DNA from 3 places in the Citrobacter braakii genome. Region 3 is predicted to be linked to each of the others. Evidence: predicted binding sites of a transcription regulator. Region 3 holds the regulator's gene; each other region holds the start of a gene.

Region 1 (6,368 bases), 2.1 Mb from region 3:
TGGGGATCTTTACTCGGGCGTTATGAAACCTGGCGTGTCGCGCCGTTGTCGCTGTTGGTGCCGGTTGTTGGACTGGCGAGTGCAGCCGTGCTGCTGGATGAAACGCTTACCGGATTACAACTGCTCGGTGCGCTGCTGATCATGGCAGGATTGTACATCAATGTGTTTGGCTTTCGGTTGCGTAAGACTGCGCAGGCGAGAGGGTAAAAAAAGCCCCGCAGTGACGGGGCAAAAAAATTACAGGTTGCGCATATTGTAATAAGGCACACCTAATTCGTCGGATTTGTCGCTGCCTGCACCCATATGATTAAAATCGAACGGGGACCGATCGTGCGCAGGCGGCATAATCATCGCGTCACGACTGTTTTGTGTGGCAGGTTGCGCGGTCTGTTCCGCCATGCTCTGGCCCGAAACAACATACAGCAGGGCCAGCATCGCATAAGACAGAAGTTTCATGATTTCCTCGGTTACGTCGTTAACTGGCGATTAGCAATTACATTGATTGAGTGGCAGCAAATAGCGTGATTCGCCGTGCATATTCGTCATACGGTATTTATGCGGCGGAACATCAAAATAGTTTTTGAATGTCCGGGTCAGCGTTTGCTGGGACTCAAAACCGTAACGCTCCGCCAGATAAAGGATCGGCTCGTTACTCTCTTTTAATTTTTGCGCTATTTCAGTCATTTTACGGCTACGGATGTATTGACCCAGTGAATGACCGGTTTCTTTTTTAAACATCCGTTGCAGGTGCCATTTGGAGTAACCTGAACGCTCTGACACCTTTTCCAGCGAGAGCGGCGATTCAAGGTTATTTTCGATCCAGTCCAAAATGCTATGAATAGTGATTGTGTCAGTATTGCGTCTGGACATCGTCATACCTCTTTCTGTTTACGGCAGGATTTTCTTCAGCAAATGCTCAAGCGTGGTCACTTCATCCGCCGTTAAGTTTTTTGTTAGTTCCTGGTGCAGGTCTTGCCCTACTAATTGATGACACTGCTCGCAAATTGCCGCGCCATGCTCGGTGAGTTTCACCAGCACGCCTCGCTTGTCATGTGGATTCGGAAGCCTTTCTATCCAGCCTTTACAGGCCAGCCTGTCCAGCATCCGCGTCAGGGCGCCGAGATCGACAGACAGCACTTTTTTCAATTCGACAGGGGTAATACACACCGCGCAACGGATGGAGCAGAGCACCTTGAACTGTGATGCCGTGATATCCAGCGGAGACAGATAGTCGTTTAGCAAACGATCTTTTTTCTGATTAACCATGTAGATCAAACGACCCAGTGGGATGATTTCGTTAAACAGATCACTGGTGCTTTTCACAATGGTTGCCCTGGCAAGTAGTTAGTCACGGCTGATATTATTGCTTAGGCAAATATAAGTCAAATGAATGGGTCAGCAAATGCCACGTTTTGCTAAATAATCAGACTCAATTTCTGGCGAGTGGAATTTTAACGGTTTGAAAATTATGGTTTATACGTGCGGGTGAAAAATGAATCCTTACACCGCGAAAATGGCTTATCTCCCGGATTTCACCGTATACTTGCCGTTGACGATTAACGCACAGGAAAGATGACATTATGATGGACTTGTTTAAAGCAATAGGACTGGGGCTGGTAGTCCTGTTACCGTTGGCAAACCCGTTAACCACCGTGGCGTTGTTCCTCGGCCTTGCCGGCAACATGAACAGCGCAGAGCGTAACCGTCAGTCACTCATGGCGTCCGTTTACGTGTTTGCCATCATGATGGTGGCGTATTATGCCGGACAATTGGTGATGAATACCTTCGGGATTTCGATTCCCGGGTTACGTATCGCGGGTGGGTTAATCGTTGCGTTTATCGGCTTTCGAATGTTGTTTCCACAGCAGAAGGCACATGACTCTCCGGAAGCGAGAAGCAAATCAGAAGAACTGGAAGATGAACCGACGGCGAATATTGCATTTGTTCCGCTGGCCATGCCAAGCACCGCGGGTCCGGGTACGATTGCAATGATCATCAGCTCGGCGTCCACCGTGCGTCATGGGGCTGAGTTTCCGGACTGGGTGATAATGGTCGCACCGCCGATTATTTTTGCCGTGGTCGGGGTTATCCTGTGGGGCTGTTTGCGCAGTTCTGGCGGAATTATGCGCCTGGTCGGCAAAGGCGGTATTGAGGCGATCTCCCGACTGATGGGCTTCCTGCTGGTATGTATGGGCGTGCAGTTTATTATTAACGGCGTGCTGGAAATCATTAAAACTTACGCTTAAAACAACGTGCCCGGTATTGTCTACCGGGCACGTTTTTATGAATGCTGAGGCTGCTCTTCCAGTGATACTGGCCATTTACGGAAGATAATCACCGACCATATGAACGCCACAACCGCAGGCACTGCACCTACGTAACCAATCGTAGACATTGACCAGTGCAGACTCACCTGATTTCCCACCAGCGCGCCAGCGCCTATCCCAATATTAAAGATACCTGAGAAAAGGGCCATTGCGACGTCGGTGGCATCCGGGGCCAGCGCCAGCACTTTGACCTGCATACCCAGGCCTATCAACATAATGGCGATGCCCCAGAATATACTCAGGACGGCCAGATGCATTTCGCTGTCCGCTGCGGGCAGTAACAGCACCAGGCACACCGTCAGCAGGGCAATGGCGCTACTAATCAATACGGAAGCATGTTGGTTACCCAGCTTGCCAAAAATGACGCTACCGACAATACCCGCGCCACCCAGAACCAGCAGCAGCACGGTGGCAAAGTTTGCGCTCAGCCCGGCGATGGTCTGTACAAACGGTTCGATATAGCTGTAGGCCGTGTAATGCGCGGTGACCACAATCACCGTCAGCAGATACAGGCTCATCAATGCCGGACGGCGGAATAAAACCGGCAGGCTTTTTAATGAACCGGAATGCTCACTGGGTAATTTTGGCAGGAGCTTAATCAAGCAAAGTAGGGTAACTAACGCCCCCATACCGATGGCGAAGAAGGTGGTACGCCAGCCAAAATACTGACCAACGATGCGCCCGATAGGCAGGCCCAACACCATCGCCAGCGCGGTGCCGGTCGCAATCAGGCTGAGAGCCTGCGCGCGTTTCCCGGCAGGAGCCAGGCGAATCGCCAGCGATGCGGTGATCGACCAGAAAATAGCGTGGGCAAAAGCAATACCAATACGGCTGATCACCAGCACGGTAAAATTCCATGCCAGGAAAGAGAGAACGTGGCTGGCGATAAAAACGACAAACAGGCAGATCAGAAGTTTGCGGCGTTCTACCTGGCTGGTAAGCAGCATGAAAGGCAGCGACATCAGGGCGACAACCCAGGCGTAGATCGTCAGCATGATCCCGACCTGAGCGGTCTGCATATTAAAACTTTGTGCGATGTCGGATAACAAACCGACAGGGACAAACTCAGTGGTATTGAAAATAAAACCGGCAATGGCAAGCGTAACTACCCGAAGCCACGCGACCTTGCGGGAAACAGTGTCTGTTGTCATATCAATTAGGTGGATTAGCTGCGAAAAGGTAAGGCCACGATCTTAAAACTTTTGCTGGCTAAAATACAATCATTTCGTGATGCAGATCTCATTTCATTGACTGGGTAGCAAAATTGACTGCCGAACATTCCGCGTAATTTTAACTGTTTCATTATTAATGAAATTCCGGGCGTGTGAATTCACCCGCAACGCTATTTATGGCGTTGTTTGAGAATCGCGAATTATTCCGCGCTTTTCGACAACTGAGGGTTCAATACCTCAATAAACGCTTCCAGTTGCCTTGTCATTGCGCCTCTGCGCCAGACCAGCCACGTATTCAGCCAGCGCCAGTTTTCGCTTAGCGGCCAGGCGTGGACCTGATGGTGTCCTGGCATGCTCTCCAGCATCGAACGCGGGATCAGCGCGATACCCGCACCGGCAATGACGCAAGCCAGCATGCCGTGATACGACTCCATTTCATGAATGGTGCCAGGCATTGCGCGATCGGCATGAAACCAGCTTTCAAAATGGCGACGATAGGAACAGTTGGCGCGAAAGGCGTAAATGCTGCAACCGTTAACGTCGCTGGCCCGCTGGATAGGGGGATGACCGTGCGGAGTGACTATCATCATCTCTTCACGGTAGACCGGCATTCCGTCAAGACCTGGATGAGTAATTGGGCCGTCGACAAAGGCGGCGTTCAGCGTCCCGTCGAGCACGCCGTCCAGCATCGTGCCTGAAGGACCTGTCGCCAGTGCAAACTGAATTTTGGGGTAACGCTGATTGTATTCAGCCAGCGTGGCGGGGATCCGCACAGCGGCAGTACTCTCGAGCGAGCCAAGAGAGAACAACCCCTGCGGTTCATCGCCGGCGACGACCATTCTCGCCTCGTCAACCAGGGCGAGGATCCGCTGGCTGTAGCGTAAAAAATTGTGCCCGGACGGGGAAAGCCGCAAACGCTGATTTTCACGAATAAACAGATCGACGCCAAGGTCGGCTTCAAGCTGGCGAATACGAGTGGTGAGATTGGATGGCACGCGATGCACCTTCGCGGCGGCCTGCGTAATACTGCCTGTCTCCGCGACGGCGTTGAACATTTCCAGTTGCGTCAGATCCATAATATTCTCTGTTCGTGAATGGTGTGGTTAATATTATTCATTTTTCAGAAAGAGTAAATATGCGCATGATATGACCATACCCTGCGATAAAGAGAGGCACTTATGACTATCACAGCAGCAACACATGCGATTTCCGTTAACCCTACCAACGGTGAAAGGTTGGCGGCAATGCCGTGGGCCAGTACTGAAGAGATTGCACATGCGCTGAGCCTTGCCGCAAATGGCTACAGTGAATGGAAACACACTGCCGTTGAGCACCGTGCGCAAACGCTGCGTCATATCGGGCAGGCTCTGCGTCATCGCGCCGAAGAGATGGCGCAGTGTATCTCACGTGAAATGGGGAAACCCATCAAGCAGGCGCGTGGTGAAGTTGCCAAATCAGCCGCATTGTGTGACTGGTACGCCGAACATGGACCGGCGATGCTCAACCCGGAACCTACGCTGGTGGAGAACAACCAGGCGGTGATTGAGTATCGCCCCGTTGGAACTATTCTGGCGATCATGCCGTGGAACTTCCCGCTCTGGCAGGTACTTCGCGGCGCCATTCCAATTCTGCTGGCCGGAAATGGCTATCTGTTAAAGCATGCGCCAAACGTAACCGGCTGTGCTGCGATTATCGCGCAGGTTTTTGCTGATGCGGGCGTTCCCGCGGGTGTTTATGGTTGGGTGAATGCCGATAACGCCGGGGTAAGTCAGATGATCAATGACCCGCGTATTGCGGCGGTAACGGTGACGGGCAGCGTGCGAGCCGGTGCGGCGATTGGTGCTCAGGCGGGTGCGGCGCTGAAAAAATGCGTGCTTGAACTGGGGGGTTCCGATCCGTTTATTGTCCTTAATGATGCTGACCTCGATCTGGCCGTTAAGGCGGCGGTCGCCGGTCGTTATCAGAACACCGGACAGGTTTGTGCGGCAGCAAAGCGCTTTATTATCGAAGAAGGAATTGCGGCAGAATTTACGGCTCGTTTTGTGGCGGCCGCGAGCGCGCTCAAAATGGGCGACCCGCTGAACGAAGAAAACGATCTGGGTCCGATGGCAAGATTTGATCTGCGCGATGAGCTGCATCAGCAGGTCGAAGCCTCCCTTGCCGAAGGCGCGCGGTTACTTCTCGGCGGGGAAAAAATCGCGGGTCAGGGCAATTACTATGCCGTGACGGTTCTGGGTGATGTCACCCCGGAGATGACGGCTTTTCGTCAGGAGCTGTTTGGCCCGGTTGCAGCGATTACCGTTGCAAAGAATGCGGAACATGCTTTAGCGCTGGCTAATGACAGTGATTTCGGCTTATCAGCCACGGTGTTCACCGCGGATGAAGCTCTGGCGCAGAAGATGGCGTCACGCCTGGAGTGTGGGGGCGTATTTATCAATGGTTACAGCGCCAGCGATGCCCGCGTTGCTTTTGGCGGCGTGAAGAAAAGTGGTTTTGGCCGCGAGCTTTCACACTTTGGTCTGCATGAGTTTTGTAATGTACAGACCATCTGGAAAAACCGCCTCTGATGGAGTGGGTGCCTCCGATGGGGGCACCGGCCTTAATTCTGCAATGTTTCTGTCTACGGCATGAATCTCACCCGCTCATGCAGACCGTGGCCAGATTCCGCCTTCCGGCCTGACGCTGCGTATTCAGCTCTGTTATACTCGCAGGCCTTTCATACCTGCGAGCAAGGAGCATGTTGTGGCCAGGGCCATGGACAATTCAATTTTAGAGACCATTGTGCAGCAGGTTCGTCCGCTGATTGGTCAGGGTAAAGTCGCTGATTACATTCCTGCCTTAGCTTCTGTCGACGGTTCAAAACTGGGTA
Region 2 (6,368 bases), 410 kb from region 3:
GATGACGTTCTCACCTTCACCATTCACAAAAATCAACGCCACACCGGTCGATTCCCCCGAAATTACGCTAATCGGCGCAATATCGATATTATCTTTAGCTAACTGTTTACGAACACTTTCGCCAATATCATCATCACCCGTACAGGCAATAAATGCGATATTCGCGCCACTACGCCCCGCAGCAACAGCCTGATTCGCGCCTTTACCACCAAATGCGACCTGATAATGGTTACCGGTTACGGTTTCACCAGGTGTCGGGAAAGAGTTAAGGTTGAGGATGTGATCGGCATTGATACTGCCAAGAACAACGAGGTTGCCTGCGGTTTTCATATTTGGTGTTCCAAGTCAAAGTGCGCCACCGGATTAGGGTGGCGCGTGCCCTGCTTTTCTTTTTACGCTTTCATCCCCAAAACCCGATACGGGGATGGCGTCTTTATGTCTCCATCAGGCCGCGAGCGACCTGAATCGGTATTACTGCTTGATGACCAGCTTCAGGTCAACCGGATATTTAGCCTGAACCTTCTCGCCTTTCAGGACTTTATCCGCAGTCTCAACGCCTTTCGCGCCGATCTGATCCGGCAGCTGAGCAATGGTCGCAGCCAGTTTGCCATCATTTACTGCTTTTTCGCCATCTGGAGTACCGTCAAATCCAACCACCATCACATCAGATTTACCCGCAGTTTGCAGTGCGCGCAGCGCACCCAACGCCATTTCATCGTTCTGGGCAAATACGGCCTGCACGTCAGGATGCGCGGTAAGCAGGTTCTGCATGACGTTCAGACCTTTGGTGCGGTCGAAGTCGGCCGGCTGGCTGGCCAGTACGTTAAATTTGTGTGCCGCAACAGCCTGCTGGAAACCTTCGCCACGCTCACGCGCCGCTGAAGTACCGGCAATACCCTGCAGTTCGATAACTTTCGCGCCTTCACCCGCTTTCTTCGCGATGTAATCGCCCGCAATCTTACCGCCCAGCACGTTATCAGATGCAATATGGCTTACTACTTCGCCTTTGGACGCAACGCGGTCAAGGGTGATAACCGGAATTTTCGCCTGGTTAGCCATCTTCACAGCGTTACCAACAGCATCGGAGTCCGTCGGGTTAATCAGCAGAATTTTAGTTCCACGAACTGTTAAATCCTGAACGTTAGCCAGCTCTTTCGCCGGGTTGTTCTGTGAGTCCAGAATCACCAGGTTGTAGCCCAGCTTATCGGCCTCTTTTTGCGCCCCATCCTTCAAAGAAACAAAGAACGGGTTGTTGAGGGTGGAGACCACCAGCGCAATGGTATCTTTCGCCATCGCATTCGCGCTCACGGTGGCGCTCAGCGCAACAGCAGAAATCAGGGTAGCCAGTTTTTTCATGTTCATATTTAAGATGTCCTGTAATCGTTGTTACTGCTTTTTGTTGTCTACCAGTACCGCCAGCAAAATCACCACCGCTTTGACGATCATCTGGTAATAGGAGGATACACCTAACAAATTCAAACCATTATTGAGGAAACCAAGAATCAATGCGCCGATCAGCGTCCCAACAATACGTCCTTTACCGCCCGCCAGGCTGGTACCACCTAACACCACCGCGGCGATAGCATCCAGCTCATAGCCAGTACCTGCCGTCGGTTGCGCAGAGGAGAGGCGCGCTACTTCAATGATGCCCGCCAGCGATGCCAGCAGACCACACAGGGAGTAAACGATAATTTTGATTTTACTTACGCTGATACCGGACAGGCGCGTTGCCGCTTCGTTACCGCCCAGCGCATAGATATAACGACCCAGACGAGTGTGGTGCAGCATGTACCACGCCGCGAGGAAGACAATCCCCATAATCCACACAGGCGTAGGGACGCCTAACGGACGACCAATACCAAACCAGCCAAACAGATCGGCATTGTCAGTAAACCCGGTATTAACCGGACTGCCGTTGGTGTATACCATGGTCACACCACGCAGCAGCAGCATCATCACCAGGGTCGCGATAAACGCCTGTACCCGGCCTTTCGCGACAATCACCCCGGTTACCGCGCCAATAGCAGCACCGAGCGCCAGGGCCGCAGCGACAGCCACCAGCGCATTGACTTCAATCCCTACAATGGAAGCCGCAACCGCACCGGTAAGCGCCAGCAAAGAACCGACAGACAGATCGATCCCCGACGTCAGGATAACCAGCGTCATGCCAACGGCCATGATGGCGTTCACCGACGTTTGCTGGAGGATGTTGAACAGGTTATTAACGGTAAAAAAGTTAGGGCTCATGGTGGAAACAATCGCGATCAGCACTAACAGAGCGATGAGCGACTTTTGCTCCAGAAGCCATGCTTTAGTGAAATAACGGCGACCAGAAACAGCCTGGGTAGTCATCTTTTTTACTCCTGATTCACGCGATTAAGCTTGCCCACAGCGGCAGCCATTAATACTTCCTGAGTGGCCTGCTCGCGAGTGAACTCACCGCCGAGATGCCCTTCATGCATAACGATAATTCGATCGCTCATGCCCAATACTTCTGGCATCTCAGAGGAGACCAGAATGATGCTCAGCCCATCGGCCTTAAACTGGTTGATAAGCTGATAGATTTCTTTTTTAGCCCCAACGTCAACGCCGCGCGTTGGTTCATCGAGGATCAGGACTTTTGGTCGGGTCATCAGACCGCGCGCAATCGCCACTTTCTGCTGATTACCGCCAGAAAGCAGACCGATAGCCTGTTCCATCGATGGCGTTTTAACATTGAACAGACGAATAAAATCACCTACCGCCTGCTGCTCGTCTTTATGTTTAAGGCTTCCACCAGCGCGACTGAAATAACGCAGCGCGGTTAGTGACATGTTCTCTTTCACCGACATGCCCAGCACTAAACCATCGCGTTTACGGTCTTCAGAAATATAGACGATGCCGTTAGCCAACCCATCCTGCGGCGAACGGGTGACCACTTCATGGCCATCAAGCGTGACGTAACCGCTGGTGCGCGGCAATGCGCCGTACAACACTTTCATCAGCTCGGTACGTCCGGCCCCCATCAGCCCCGATACGCCAAGGATCTCGCCTTTACGTAGCTTGAATGAAACATCGTTTACGCCAGGGCCGCACAGGTTATCGACCTTCAGGCGAATATCACCCGGCGCTTTTTCCAGGCGCGGGTATTGTTCTTCCAGCTTACGTCCCACCATCATTTCAATCAGCGAGTCTTCGGTCAGCGAGGCGACTTCACGCTCGGCAATAAACTGCCCGTCGCGAAAAACGGTCACGTCGTCACAAATCTCGAAGATCTCTTTCATGCGGTGAGAAATATAGACAATGCCGCGTCCCTGGGATTTCAGTTCGCGAATAACGCGGAACAGGGATTCGGTTTCGGTATCGGTGAGCGCATCCGTCGGTTCATCCATAATGATGACCTTCGATTCAAAGCTCAGCACTTTGGCAATTTCAACCATCTGCTGATCGCCAATCGACAGTTCACCGACCAGTCTGTCGCTTTTAAAGCGCAGATTCAGTTTGGCAAGCAGCAGATCGGCTTCGGCGTACATCTTCTTCCAGTCAATTTTGCCAAAGCGATTAACGAACTCACGGCCAAGAAAAATGTTCTCGGCGATAGTGAGTTGCGGGATCAAATTCAGCTCCTGGTGGATGATACCGATTCCGGCTTCCTGGGAGGATTTAGGGCCGTTAAAGGTGGTCTCTTTTCCCAACCACAATAAAGAACCGGCATCACGGGTATAGATCCCGGTCAGCACTTTCATCATGGTGGATTTGCCCGCGCCGTTTTCGCCCACCAGCGCCATTACGCGGCCTGGGTAGACATTCAGCGCGGCGCCGGATAGCGCTTTTACGCCCGGGAACGCTTTATCGATCCCTTTGAGTTGCAGTAATGCGTTCATGATGGCCTCAGAACGTGACGCCAGCACAGAGAATGATATTCGCATACGGAGAACACTCTCCGCTGCGAATTACCGCCTGACTGTCTGCGGTTTGTTTTTTGAATTGTTCATGCGTGGTGTAACGAATTTCTATGGTGTTTCCCTGGTGTTGTTGCAGTTGCTCAATGTGGCTGAGCAACGTTTCGTGGAGTTGCGGATTATGTTGTTTAATTTCCGTCGCGAGAATGGCCGCCTCGACCTGCATTTCACGTGTCACCACATCCAGTACCTGCATAAAAGAAGGTACGCCCTGGGTTAATGCCATATCGATACGCGTTGTGCTATTCGGGATGGGTAAACCTGCATCACACACCACCAGCGTATCGGTATGCCCCAGACGGGAGATCACCGATGAAATTTCAGAGTTGAGTACCGTGCCTTTCTTCATTTTCTTTCCCCACTAGCGAAACGTTTCGCTGAAGATAAGTGTAGAGCGAAGAGTGGACATAAAACCACCGCGAAGTTACGAAAATGTGATCGCCATCGAAACGTTTCGCAAGGATTATCATTCGATGAAATGAAAACTGGGAGGGACAAAACAAAACGCCCCCTTTCGCGATGAAAGAGGGCGTCGATGAGATTAAATCTCGACCTGAGTACCGAGCTCAATAACCCGGTTCGGTGGGATTTCAAACTGGTCCGGGGCGCGCAGCGCATTGCGTTGTAGTAGCAGATACAGCTTGCCGCGCAGACGCAGATACCATGGTCGTTTTCCAACAATCAACGACTCGTGCGACATGAAGAACGAGGTTTCCATCATCCGACAGCTTAAGCCTTCCAGACCGCAGCGATGGAACACTTCTTCAACGTTCGGCGTTTCGCGCCAACCGTAGCTGGCCACCACGCGCCAGAAGGTGGGCGATAACTGCTCAATCTGCACCCTACGCACATTGTGAACATATGGCGCATCTTCCGTGCGCAGCGTCAGCAGAATAACGCGTTCATGCAGAACCTTGTTATGTTTGAGGTTATGCAGTAGCGCAAACGGGATGACGTTCAATGCACGAGACATGTACACCGCCGTTCCCGGCACGCGTACCGGTGGTGATTTCTCCAGAGAGGCAATCATCGCCTCCAGAGAGTTGCCGTGCTCATGCATGCGACGCAGCAGACGGAAACGCTCGCTTTTCCAGGTAGTCATGATGGTGAACATCACCAGACCCAGCGTCAGAGGCAGCCAACCGCCGGAAATCAGTTTATCGAGGTTCGCGGAGAACAGCGGAACATCGACGCACAAGAACGCCACCAGGATCAGGAAGACGAAGTATTTATTCCAGTGCCAGTTTTTGCGCGCCACGGTGGTCGACAGAATTGAGGTCAGCACCATCGTCCCCGTCACCGCAATCCCGTACGCCGCAGCCAGATTGCTGGAGTGTTCAAAGCTCACAATCACAATAACCACTGCAAAATAGAGCATCCAGTTAACGAAAGGAATGTAGATCTGTCCCGATTCCATTTCCGAGGTATGGATGATACGCATCGGCGATAAATACCCCAGACGCACGGCCTGACGCGTCAGTGAGAAGACGCCGGAGATAACCGCCTGTGAAGCGATAACCGTTGCCAGCGCGGCGAGGATCAGGAGCGGTATCAACGCCCAGTCCGGCGCCAGCAGGAAGAACGGGTTTTTTATCGCTTCAGGATGCTTTAACAGCAACGCCCCCTGACCAAAATAGTTGAGTACCAGCGAAGGCAATACCACGGAGAACCATGCCAGGCGAATCGGCAACTTACCAAAGTGGCCCATATCCGCATACAGCGCTTCAACACCGGTAATCGACAACACCACCGCACCCAGCGCAATAAAGGACAACGTTTTGAATTCGAGGAAGAAATGCACCGCCCAATATGGATTGAGCGCCTGCAGCACTTCCGGATTGCCAATAATACTGCGCACGCCTAACACCGCCAGCGTCAGGAACCACAACAGCATAATCGGCGCAAACAGCTTACCGACCATGCCGGTACCGTGTTTTTGAATCAAAAACAGCAGGGTCAGTACGATTATCGAGAGCGGAACAATCCAGGTATCCAGTTGCGGGGCAATGATCTCCAGACCTTCAATCGCCGACATCACCGAGATAGCAGGCGTTATCACCACTTCTCCATAGAAGAAGCTGCCGCCAATCAACCCCATAATCACCAGCATGGAGGTTGTTCGTGCTGAAGTATTACGCCCGGCCAATGACATCAGCGTCAGGATCCCGCCTTCTCCGGCGTTATCCGCGCGCATGACAAACGTCAGGTATTTAATGGAGACAACAAAGATCAGCAGCCAGAAAATCAGCGAGAGAAAGCCAAATACGGCGTCACGTTCAACGCCAAAACCAAACTGGCCGGACAAACATTCACGAAGCGTATAAAGTGGGCTGGTACCAATATCACCGTAGACAACCCCAATGGCCGCAAGGGTAATCGCAGACAATGATTGTTTATTATCAGTGCTCATAGACTCGTCTTTCGTTT
Region 3 (6,368 bases):
GTATGGATGTCGCGGATAAGATCTCTCAGGTGCAGACCCATGATGTTGGTCCTTACCAGAATGTCCCGTCAAAACCGATTGTTATCCTGTCTGCCAAAGTCCTGCCGTAAACGTCTTTTGCGCGGGCAGTTCCTGTCCGCGTTCTTTCCCTTCTCTGCGTAACCTGAAATTGCCGCTTATACTTGTGGCAAGTGTCGGCTCATTCAGGGAGGTCACGTGAAAAAACTCACCGATAAACAAAAGTCCAGACTCTGGGAACAACGGCGAAATGCCAATTTCCAGGCCAGTCGGCGGCTGGAAGGCGTGGATATTCCACGGGTGACTCTGAGCACGGAAGACGCCCTGGCGCGTCTTGAAGAGTTGAGGGGGCACTATGAGCGATAAATTCGGTGATGGACGCGATCCCTATTTGTATCCGGGCCTGAATGTCATGCGTAACCGTCTGGGGATTCATCAGGCACAGCGCCTGGCGCAGGCGGCGTATGAACTGACGGCGCTGCGTGCGGCCACTATCGAATTAGGCCCGCTTAAACGGGGCTTGCCGCATCTGTGCGCCATTCATCGCCAACTGTATCGGGATATTTTTGACTGGGCGGGACATCTGCGAGAAGTGGATATTTACCAGGGCGAGACCCGCTTTTGCCATTTCGCTTATATCGAGAAAGAGGGCAATGTGTTGATGCAGGACCTGGAAGACGAGTCCTGGTTGGTGGGGTTACCGGAAGATAAGTTTGTGGATCGTCTTGCGCACTATTATTGCGAAATCAACGTGCTGCATCCGTTTCGTATTGGCAGCGGTCTGGCGCAGCGAATTTTCTTCGAACAGTTAGCGATTCATGCTGGGTATATATTGAGCTGGGATGACATTCCGGTTGAGGAGTGGAACCTGGCTAATCAGAGTGGGGCGATGGGTGACCTGTCTACGCTTCGGGCGATATTTCGTAAAGTGGTAAGCGAAGCCCCGGAAACTGAGTAGAATAGCGCGGTTCTTATGTACCGGAGCCGCCATGATCCTGCTTATCGATAACTATGATTCTTTTACCTGGAACCTGTACCAATACTTCTGCGAACTGGGCGCTGATGTCCTTGTCAGGCGCAACGACGAACTGACGCTGGCGCAAATCGACGCGCTAAGCCCGCAAAAAATCGTAATATCCCCAGGCCCCTGCACGCCGGATGACGCTGGGATCTCATTGGATGTTATTCGTCATTTCGCGGGCAAGACACCCCTGCTGGGTGTTTGTCTGGGACATCAGGCTATGGCGCAGGCCTTTGGCGCGACAGTGGTTCGGGCAGCTCAAGTGATGCACGGTAAAACCTCGCCAATTACGCATAACGGGCAGGGTGTTTTTCAGGGGCTCGCCAACCCATTAACGGTGACGCGCTACCATTCTCTGGTGGTTGCCCCCGCGACGCTTCCTGACTGCTTTGAGGTGACGGCCTGGAGTGAAACGCAGGAGATTATGGGCATTCGTCACCGCGAGTGGGATATGGAAGGGGTGCAGTTTCACCCGGAGAGTATTCTCAGCGAACAGGGGCATCAACTGCTGGCTAATTTCCTCAACCGGTGATTTGTGGTTGCTATTCAGTGATTTTTTATTCATATTTTGTGATTATAATTTCACTAACATTTCTGCTTAACAGGGTGGCAATGACATGGCAACTGAACAAACTGCAATTACGCGCGCGACATTCGATGAAGTGATTCTGCCGATTTATGCACCGGCTGAGTTTATCCCGGTAAAAGGAAAAGGGAGTCGAGTCTGGGATCAACAGGGCAAAGAGTATGTTGATTTCGCGGGCGGCATTGCAGTTACTGCACTAGGGCATTGCCATCCGGCCCTGGTGGAGGCGTTAAAAACCCAGGGTGAAACCCTGTGGCATACCAGCAACGTTTTCACCAATGAACCGGCGTTGCGCCTGGGCCGTAAAATCATTGATGCGACCTTCGCCGAGCGCGTGCTGTTCATGAACTCGGGTACCGAAGCTAACGAAACCGCCTTTAAGCTGGCGCGCCACTATGCCTGCGTGCGCCATAGCCCGTTCAAAACCAAAATCATTGCCTTCCACAATGCGTTTCACGGTCGTTCGCTGTTTACCGTGTCCGTCGGCGGGCAGCCGAAATACTCTGACGGCTTTGGACCAAAACCAGCGGATATCATCCATGTACCGTTTAACGATCTGCATGCGGTCAAAGCGGTGATGGACGATCACACCTGTGCGGTGGTGGTTGAGCCTATTCAGGGGGAAGGTGGCGTCACCGCGGCAACGCCGGAATTCCTGCAAGGTTTGCGTGAACTTTGCGACCAACACCAGGCGCTATTGGTATTGGATGAAGTGCAGAGCGGGATGGGCCGTACCGGCGATCTGTTTGCCTATATGCACTACGGCGTGACGCCGGATATCCTCACCAGCGCGAAGGCCCTCGGCGGAGGCTTCCCGGTGAGCGCGGTGCTGACCACCCAAGAGATTGCCTCCGCATTTCATGTGGGTTCGCACGGTTCCACTTACGGTGGCAATCCGCTGGCCTGCGCAGTTGCGGGGGCCGCGTTTGATATCATCAACACGCCGGAAGTGTTGGAAGGTATTCAGGCCAAACGTCAGACGTTTGTCCAGCATTTGCACAAGATTGATCAACAGTTCGACATTTTCAGCGAGATTCGCGGGATGGGGCTGCTGATTGGCGCCGAGCTGAAGCCGCAGTTTAAAGGCCGGGCGCGCGATTTCCTGTATGCCGCCGCGTACGAAGGGGTGATGGTACTCAACGCCGGACCGGACGTGATGCGTTTCGCGCCGTCGCTGGTAGTTGAGCAGGCGGATATCGATGAAGGGATGCAGCGTTTCGCACAAGCGGTAGCGAAAGTCGTTGCCTGATTACCTGTTGCCGGATAAGCACAGCGCATCCGGCAGTCGATCTTAACCTTTCATGTCCCGCAGACGGCGGCTCAGCCAGATTCCGTGGTGCGGTCGCTGACGCCATGCTACCGACGAAATGGTGTGCATGGTGTTCAGATGCCCCAGTATCCGTTGCAGATGCTGCTCAAGGGTGCTTAACGGACCGTGGGATAGCATCTCTGGCGCTTCGAGAATATTCACATCGCCTGAGCTTCCCGGTCCGTCATATTCCAGCCGCTGCTGACAGCGCTGGAGCGCAATTTCACAGGATTCCAGATACCGCTGCGCTAAATCCGGCGTCAGCATTGTGTGTTCCCTTGCCAGTGTGGTCATCGCGTTGATGTGCTCGACGATGAACTGGCTGTGCGTGACCCACAGTTTCATGTCCGCCAGGTAGTGCGAGTTGAATCCTGGCTCCTGCATCGCCTGGTTCAGTGAGTTGAACAACGTGTTATGCGCCTGATTGACCCGCATGCGTTGGTACGCCAGCGGCGTGGCCTGCGGATCGTTGCTGAGGATCAGGCGAATGGCCTCCTGATCGGCTTCTAACGCATCATGGGCGTTCTTACGCAGCAGGCCGCTCTGCCACTGCGGCCACAGCCAGAGTGTACCGCCAAAGGCGATTAAGCAGCCAATAACCGTATCGACAAACCGCGGCACGATAAACTGTTCTCCGTTCAGCGTCAGCAGTTGCAGGGTGTATACCGCCGTGACCGTAAAACCGACGGTAGCCCAGCCGTAGTTTTTGCGCATGATCAGATAGCTACCCAGGGTAATCAGCAGCATGCCTGCCAGCGTGTAACCTTCCTGAATATGGAAGTGCAGGGTGACCCCGGCAATGACCAGTCCAACGAGCGTTCCTGCTGAACGGTGTAAAATACGTACCCGGGTTGCTCCGTAGCCATTTTGCGTGACGAACAGGATCGTCATCAAAATCCAGTAAGGCTTTGGCAGGTGTAAAGCGCTGCCCATCAGGCTGGCGATACTCAGCATGACGCTGATGCGTCCGGCATTACGCAGCGCCGGCGATTTCAACGACAGATAGTTTTTCAGGGCCGGGATCAGCGGCAACCGACGCTGCTTGTCTGCCATTAAATCTCGGGCGTACAGCGGTCGCTGGGTGCGTAGCACGCGGGCAATACGGCTGAAGTGCCAGTAGCAAAATTGTCCCACCGGATTGTCCGGATGCTGGTTGGCGATTTTCTCCAGCGTGCCAATCTGCTTGTCCATCGAGAAACGGGTCGGCAAGCGGTGATACAAAATATCATCGGCCAGTACCCGAAGGCGTTCGGCGACGGTGCGCGCATTCCAGCGAATCACCTGTTCGGCGTGGCTACGTTCGACCAGCTTTTGCACCTCTTCCGGCTGGTGGAGGCTGACGGAAATATGCTCCTGCAAGTCCAGTGCCTCCTGAAAGGCACGCAGCAGGCGCTTGTAATCGTTGTTGCGATGCGCCGACAGCATATGCATTTGCTGGTAGCACTGGGTAATCAGATCCACCGCTTTCTGCTGGCGAACCAGCAGGGGAGGTAGCGCTTTTTCCGGATCGGCATGCTGGGTCAGCAGGCTGTACTTGGCCTCACAGTAATCGGCTAATTCACGGTACAACAAGCTGAGCGATTCACGGAGCGGCTGCTCGCGCCACATCCAGAACCAGAACCAGTTGAACAGGCCGTACCATAACGTGCCCAGCGCATAGATCAGCAACGGTTCCCAGACGGGCATGTTCCCGACCAGGCTTAGCGTGAAAATCGCGGCGATAAGTGAGGCCGGTAACAGTCGGGCATGCAGAGGGCTTAGCTCGGCGGTTACGCCAAGAATCAGCGTCAGTCCGGTGAGGATAAGCGGCAGCGGTATGGCCTGTGCCAGCAGCAACTGCATGATCAGACTGCAACCGGCAAACAAAGACGCGCCAATAGCTAAACGTTTGAAAAAGCGCTTATGCGGGGTATCAAGACCAGCAATGTTGCAGCAGGCAGGGACCAGGGAGAAGAGGAGTCCCAGATGAAGCTGACCGATGATCAGACCAACAGCCACAGGTAAACATAGCACCAGCGTCTGCCGTAGTGCGTAGTTGATCTCTGGGTGGTATATCAGTCTTCGCCACATCGGTGTAAACAAAAGTGGCGCATCACTGAGTAACGCGCCACTTCGATGGGGTTAACGGGTGCCGTAGACGACGATGGTCTTACCGTGTGCGGAGATCAGGTTTTGATCTTCCAGCATCTTCAGAATACGACCAACGGTCTCACGGGAGCAGCCAACGATCTGGCCGATTTCCTGACGGGTGATTTTAATCTGCATGCCGTCCGGGTGGGTCATCGCATCAGGCTGTTTCGCCAGATTCAGCAGAGTCTGCGCGATACGACCCGTTACGTCGAGGAAGGCAAGGTTGCCGACTTTTTCAGACGTGACCTGCAGGCGACGAGCCATCTGTGAAGACAGGCGCATCAGAATATCCGGGTTGACCTGGATTAATTGGCGAAATTTTTTGTAGGAAATTTCAGCGACTTCACATGCGGTTTTGGCACGTACCCAAGCGCTACGTTCCTGACCTTCTTCGAAGAGGCCTAATTCACCAATAAAATCGCCCTGATTCAGATAAGAAAGGATCATTTCTTTCCCTTCTTCATCTTTGATCAGCACTGCCACTGAGCCTTTAACGATGTAATACAACGTTTCCGCTTTTTCACCCTGGTGAATCAGCGTGCTCTTCGATGGGTACTTATGAATATGGCAATGAGACAAGAACCATTCGAGAGTCGGGTCTGTTTGCGGTTTGCCAAGCACCATGCGCGGTTATCCTCTGTTATAAGCTGTCTCCAGAGCCAGAAAACGACGCTGCCTCTGGGTTTGCAAAAATATGCTTCCCGCTACCTGGGAAAGGGGCTGTCAAAAATTAACTGCAGCCTGTAATGTGATGTCCTCTGCATACATGCAGTACGTCAATGTATTACTGTAGCATCCTGACTGTTTTAGCATAGCTTTCGCCGTGTGTCTCCTGGTGTCTCGCTTCAGCATGACGCAGGTCGCCTTCCGTTGCGAGAATTGTTATGTACGCGTAATCTGTCAGGAAAATTGAAACATTGGAGTTACGAAATATGCAAGCGCGTGTAAAGTGGGTTGAGGGGTTAACCTTCCTCGGTGAGTCCGCCTCTGGTCACCAAATTTTGATGGACGGTAACTCCGGTGATAAAGCGCCGAGCCCGATGGAAATGGTATTAATGGCTGCGGGCGGTTGCAGCGCAATTGATGTGGTTTCGATCCTGCAAAAAGGTCGTCAGGATGTGACCAACTGCGAAGTGAAACTGACCTCAGAGCGTCGTGATGAAGCGCCGCGCCTGTTTACCCACATCAACCTGCATTTCATCGTAACGGGTAACGATCTGAAAGATGCGTCCGTTTCGCGCGCAGTCGATCTCTCTGCGGAAAAATATTGCTCCGTGGCGCTGATGCTGGAAAAGGCGGTGAAC

What was found. Region 3 encodes CRP, which controls carbon source genes, mostly activating them, when cyclic AMP is high. Its sites were predicted from a motif close to ATGTGANNNNNNTCACAT; they were not measured.
Region 1: GFC06_RS16115 (sugar transporter) is a predicted target of CRP. The motif match lies at 3,553-3,570, and genes of this name have one in related genera.
Region 2: rbsD (D-ribose pyranase) is a predicted target of CRP. The motif match lies at 4,374-4,391, and genes of this name have one in related genera.

Annotation. Positions count from the first base shown of each region.
Region 1 covers NZ_CP045771.1:3,453,238-3,459,605, reverse strand. The annotation lists gene eamA (O-acetylserine/cysteine exporter) at 1-207, shown strand, start outside; gene marB (multiple antibiotic resistance protein MarB) at 238-456, opposite strand; gene marA (MDR efflux pump AcrAB transcriptional activator MarA) at 487-870, opposite strand; gene marR (multiple antibiotic resistance transcriptional regulator MarR) at 889-1,323, opposite strand; gene GFC06_RS16120 (MarC family NAAT transporter) at 1,581-2,246, shown strand; gene GFC06_RS16115 (sugar transporter) at 2,282-3,478, opposite strand; gene ptrR (putrescine utilization regulator PtrR) at 3,700-4,575, opposite strand; gene sad (succinate-semialdehyde dehydrogenase) at 4,678-6,066, shown strand; gene glsB (glutaminase B) at 6,242-6,368, shown strand, end outside.
Region 2 covers NZ_CP045771.1:952,496-958,863, forward strand. The annotation lists gene rbsK (ribokinase) at 1-330, opposite strand, end outside; gene rbsB (ribose ABC transporter substrate-binding protein RbsB) at 472-1,362, opposite strand; gene rbsC (ribose ABC transporter permease) at 1,387-2,352, opposite strand; gene rbsA (ribose ABC transporter ATP-binding protein RbsA) at 2,358-3,863, opposite strand; gene rbsD (D-ribose pyranase) at 3,871-4,290, opposite strand; gene kup (low affinity potassium transporter Kup) at 4,483-6,351, opposite strand.
Region 3 covers NZ_CP045771.1:1,364,028-1,370,395, forward strand. The annotation lists gene ppiA (peptidylprolyl isomerase A) at 1-110, shown strand, start outside; gene GFC06_RS06245 (YhfG family protein) at 217-384, shown strand; gene GFC06_RS06250 (putative adenosine monophosphate-protein transferase Fic) at 374-976, shown strand; gene pabA (aminodeoxychorismate synthase component 2) at 1,008-1,571, shown strand; gene argD (bifunctional acetylornithine/succinyldiaminopimelate transaminase) at 1,657-2,874, shown strand; gene GFC06_RS06265 (YccS/YhfK family putative transporter) at 2,917-5,004, opposite strand; gene crp (cAMP-activated global transcriptional regulator CRP) at 5,056-5,688, opposite strand; gene GFC06_RS06275 (OsmC family protein) at 5,997-6,368, shown strand, end outside.